Regions from separate parts of the Enterobacter cloacae subsp. cloacae ATCC 13047 genome, predicted to be linked through region 2. Evidence: predicted binding sites of a transcription regulator. Region 2 holds the regulator's gene; the other holds the start of a gene.
What was found. Region 2 encodes CRP, which controls carbon source genes, mostly activating them, when cyclic AMP is high. Its sites were predicted from a motif close to ATGTGANNNNNNTCACAT; they were not measured.
Positions count from the first base shown of each region.

Region 1: a site for CRP is predicted at 1,576-1,593, ahead of msrB (peptide-methionine (R)-S-oxide reductase MsrB). Genes of this name have one in related genera too.

Region 1 covers NC_014121.1:2,516,976-2,519,176, forward strand. The annotation lists gene chiD (chitinase ChiD) at 1-664, shown strand, start outside; gene ECL_RS12105 (YeaC family protein) at 725-1,003, opposite strand; gene msrB (peptide-methionine (R)-S-oxide reductase MsrB) at 1,045-1,458, opposite strand; gene gapA (glyceraldehyde-3-phosphate dehydrogenase) at 1,800-2,201, shown strand, end outside.
Region 2 covers NC_014121.1:4,840,966-4,843,166, forward strand. The annotation lists gene ECL_RS23620 (IS4 family transposase) at 1-153, shown strand, start outside; gene ECL_RS23625 (OsmC family protein) at 249-653, opposite strand; gene crp (cAMP-activated global transcriptional regulator CRP) at 964-1,596, shown strand; gene ECL_RS23635 (YccS/YhfK family putative transporter) at 1,654-2,201, shown strand, end outside.

The DNA of each region.
Region 1 (2,201 bases), 2.3 Mb from region 2:
GGAAAGTCCGAAAAGCTGGGTCGATGTGAAAGCCATTGCTCCCCTTCTCGACTATATCAACCTGATGACCTACGACATGGCGTACGGCACTCAGTATTTTAACGCGAACCTGTATGACTCCAGCGCCTGGCCGACCGTGGCGGCAGCAGATAAATACAGCGTTGATTTTGTGGTGAACAATTATCTGGCCGCGGGGCTGAAGCCACAGCAGATGAACCTTGGGATTGGTTTCTATGGGCGCGTGCCAAAACGCGCTGTGGAACCGGGCATTGACTGGAGCAAGCCCGATGCGCAAAACAATCCGGTGACACAGCCTTACTTCGGCCCACAGGAGATCGGGTTGTTCAGATCACTCGGTTATGACCTGACCAAAGATACCTACGTGAAGTACAACGATATCGTGAAGAAACTGCTAAACGACCCGCAAAAGCGCTTTACCGAACACTGGGACGACCAGGCGAAAGTGCCGTGGCTTTCCGTGAAGGGCGCCGACGGAAAGGATCTGTTTGCCCTCTCGTATGAGAATCCACGTTCCGTCGCCATCAAAGCGGACTATATCAAAGAGAAAGGTCTGGCAGGCGCAATGTTCTGGGAGTATGGGGCGGATGATAATAACCAGTTAGCGAAGCAGCTGGCGGAGTCGCTCGGGATCTCGCACAAGTAGTGAGGCAATCAAACCCTCTCCCACAAGGAGAGGGTTGAGTGAGGACATCAACCTACACCGTTATTGTATTTTCATCGTCGCAATCGGCTTTGGCGTGATACCAAACTCTTCCTTCAGTTCACGCTTGCTCTTCATCACCATCTGGCCGTTGGTATCGATTGTCATGTGTTGCGCATCGGTGTTGTTGCGCGCCTGCCACAGCATGACCAGCTGCAGACTGTTCTCTTTTTGCTCCGGGGTTAAGGCAACGCCATCAGGCCATTTCCCCAGCTCAACGGCGGTGACCAGACGCTGATAAACTTCCGGCGTCATACCGTTAATCATGTCATCAATATTCACGATCTCTCCCTTTCAAAGGAATAATTTGCTGAATCGTTTTTTCAACCTTTAATCTGGTCGCCGTTTTCATCGTCGCTAAAGCTCAGAGAAGCTGAGTTAACGCAGAAACGCTCGCCCGTTGGCTGAGGGCCATCCGGGAAGACATGCCCCAGGTGCGCATCGCAGTTGCCGCAGCGAATTTCGGTACGCACCATCCCGTGCGACGAGTCAGTTAAGTAGCGGATCGCGTCATCGCTCACCGGCTCGTAAAAGCTCGGCCAGCCGCAGCCAGAATCGTATTTCGTTTGTGAATTGAACAGGGGGGCGTCACAGACCAGGCAATGGTATACGCCATCGCGTTTGTTATGCAGTAAACGCCCGGTAAATGGCGGCTCCGTGCCGTGATTCTGCGTCACGTAAAACTGCATTTCTGTGAGGTTTTTTTTCAAATCGTCAGGGTTACGTTGGTTCGACATATGCTTACATCTCGCTGTAGAAACAGACACCTTTTAACCCGGATTCTAACAAAACATTAACACCCTTGCGTGCACTTTTGATCTAAACTTATGTGTCGCGAAAAGGCGGTCAGGCAATTGTGATCATGCTCACATATTTATCCTGCGAGGCCTTTAAAATTCCGGGCGCAGCCCCCATGTGGTTGCTAGCTCAAAGGGAAAGTGAGGCGAGTCAGTCGCACAAACGTTAGTCACAGGATTGATTTGTCGCAATGATTGACACGATTCCGCTTGACGCTGCGTAAGGTTTTTGTAATTTTACAGGCAACCTTTTATTCACTAACAAATAGCTGGTGGAATATATGACTATCAAAGTAGGTATCAACGGTTTTGGCCGTATCGGCCGTATTGTTTTCCGTGCTGCTCAGAAACGTTCTGACATCGAAATCGTTGGTATCAACGATCTCCTGGACGCTGAATACATGGCGTACATGCTGAAGTACGACTCAACTCACGGTCGTTTCGACGGCACCGTTGAAGTGAAAGACGGCCACCTGGTTGTTAATGGCAAAACCATCCGCGTTACTGCTGAGAAAGACCCAGCTAACCTGAAATGGAACGAAATCGGTGTTGACGTTGTTGCTGAAGCAACCGGTATCTTCCTGACCGACGAAACTGCGCGTAAACACATCACCGCGGGTGCGAAAAAAGTTGTTCTGACTGGTCCTTCCAAAGACAACACCCCAATGTTCGTTCGTGGTGCT
Region 2 (2,201 bases):
TTACACTGGCACTATCAGGCAAGCAGCATCAGGCACAGACGGGTTCTGTCATACCTGAGTCTGGCAGAAGAAGTCATCCGGCATGAGCCAGGAAAAGTGAGACGGCTGAATATAGTTAACGAGATGAAAAAGCTGGGAAAAGAGTACCAGTAATATGGTCATGGTGGCATGACCATATTACTGGGGATCCCTCAGCCCGGTGGGAGAGGGTTAGGGTGAGGGCATCAACACGCACGATGCCCCATCAATCACGCCTCGATCACTTCATACGAATGGGTAATTTTTACCGCTTTCTCCAGCATTAACGCCACAGAGCAGTATTTCTCCGCAGACAGATCCACCGCGCGTGAGACGGCAGCATCTTTCAGCGCGTTCCCGGTGACAACAAAATGCAGGTTAATGTGCGTGAACAGGCGTGGCGCCTCTTCGCGACGTTCTGACGTGAGCTTGACTTCACAGTCGGTCACATCATGACGGCCCTTTTGCAGAATCGACACCACGTCAATCGCGCTGCATCCACCTGCCGCCATCAGCACCATTTCCATTGGGCTGGGTGCTTTATCGCCGGAGTTACCGTCCATCAAAATCTGGTGTCCCGACGAGGACTCGCCCAGGAACGTTAAACCTTCTACCCATTTCACGCGCGCTTGCATATTCATTAGCTCCAACGTTGCATTTTTGGTGACAGATTACGCGTGCGTTACATTTCTCGCAATGGAAGGCGACCTGCGTCATGCTGAAGCGAGACACCAGGAGACACGCGGCGAAAGCTATGCTAAAACACTCTGGATGCTACAGTAATACATTGACGTTACACATGTATGCAGAGGACATCAAACTTTACTGGCTGCGAAACGTTACGACAGCCGACTTCCCAGGTATGGGTAAGAATTCGATTGCAACCCCAGAGTCCGGATGCATCTTATGACTCTGGTGACAGCTTATAACAGAGGATAACAGCGCATGGTGCTTGGCAAACCGCAAACAGACCCGACTCTCGAATGGTTCTTGTCTCATTGCCACATTCATAAGTACCCATCGAAGAGCACGCTGATTCACCAGGGTGAAAAAGCGGAAACGTTGTATTACATCGTCAAAGGCTCGGTGGCAGTGCTGATCAAAGATGAAGAAGGGAAAGAGATGATCCTTTCTTATCTGAACCAGGGCGATTTTATCGGTGAACTGGGCCTGTTTGAAGAAGGCCAGGAACGTAGCGCCTGGGTTCGTGCAAAGACAGCATGTGAAGTGGCTGAAATTTCCTACAAGAAATTCCGTCAGTTGATTCAGGTTAACCCTGACATCCTGATGCGTCTTTCTTCGCAGATGGCTCGCCGTCTGCAGGTGACATCAGAGAAAGTGGGTAACCTCGCCTTCCTGGACGTGACCGGCCGTATCGCGCAGACCCTGCTGAACCTGGCGAAACAGCCAGACGCTATGACCCACCCTGACGGCATGCAAATTAAAATTACCCGCCAGGAAATTGGTCAGATCGTCGGTTGCTCCCGTGAAACAGTGGGCCGTATCCTGAAAATGCTGGAAGATCAGAACCTGATCTCCGCCCACGGTAAAACCATCGTGGTTTACGGAACCCGTTAATCCCGATAAAACGGCGTGCCATCGCAAGGTGTCACGCCGTTTTTGTCTCTACTCCCCATGTGGCGCAGGCTGATTTATCACCCGGAAGTTAACTACGCACTGCGACAAACGCTGGTGTTGTGCCTTCCTGTGGCCGTGGGCCTGATCCTTGGGCATCTTCAGCAGGGGCTGCTGTTTTCACTGGTTCCCGCCTGCTGCAACATTGCCGGTCTCGACACCCCGCATAAGCGTTTTTTCAAACGTCTGATTATCGGCGGTTCGCTGTTTGCCGGGTGTAGCCTGGCCGTGCAGCTTTTGCTGGCCCGCGATATTCCGCTGCCGCTAATCCTGAGCGTGCTGGCGATGACGCTGGGGGTGACCGCCGAAATCAGTTCGCTGCACGCGCGGTTACTGCCCGCCTCACTCATCGCGGCCATCTTTACCCTGAGTCTCGCAGGTAACATGCCAGTGTGGGAGCCGCTGCTGATCTACGCCCTCGGTACGCTATGGTATGGCCTGTTTAACTGGTTCTGGTTCTGGCTGTGGCGGGAACAACCGCTGCGTGAATCCCTGAGCCTGCTCTATGTCCAGCTTGCGGAGTACTGCGAAGCCAAATACACACTGCT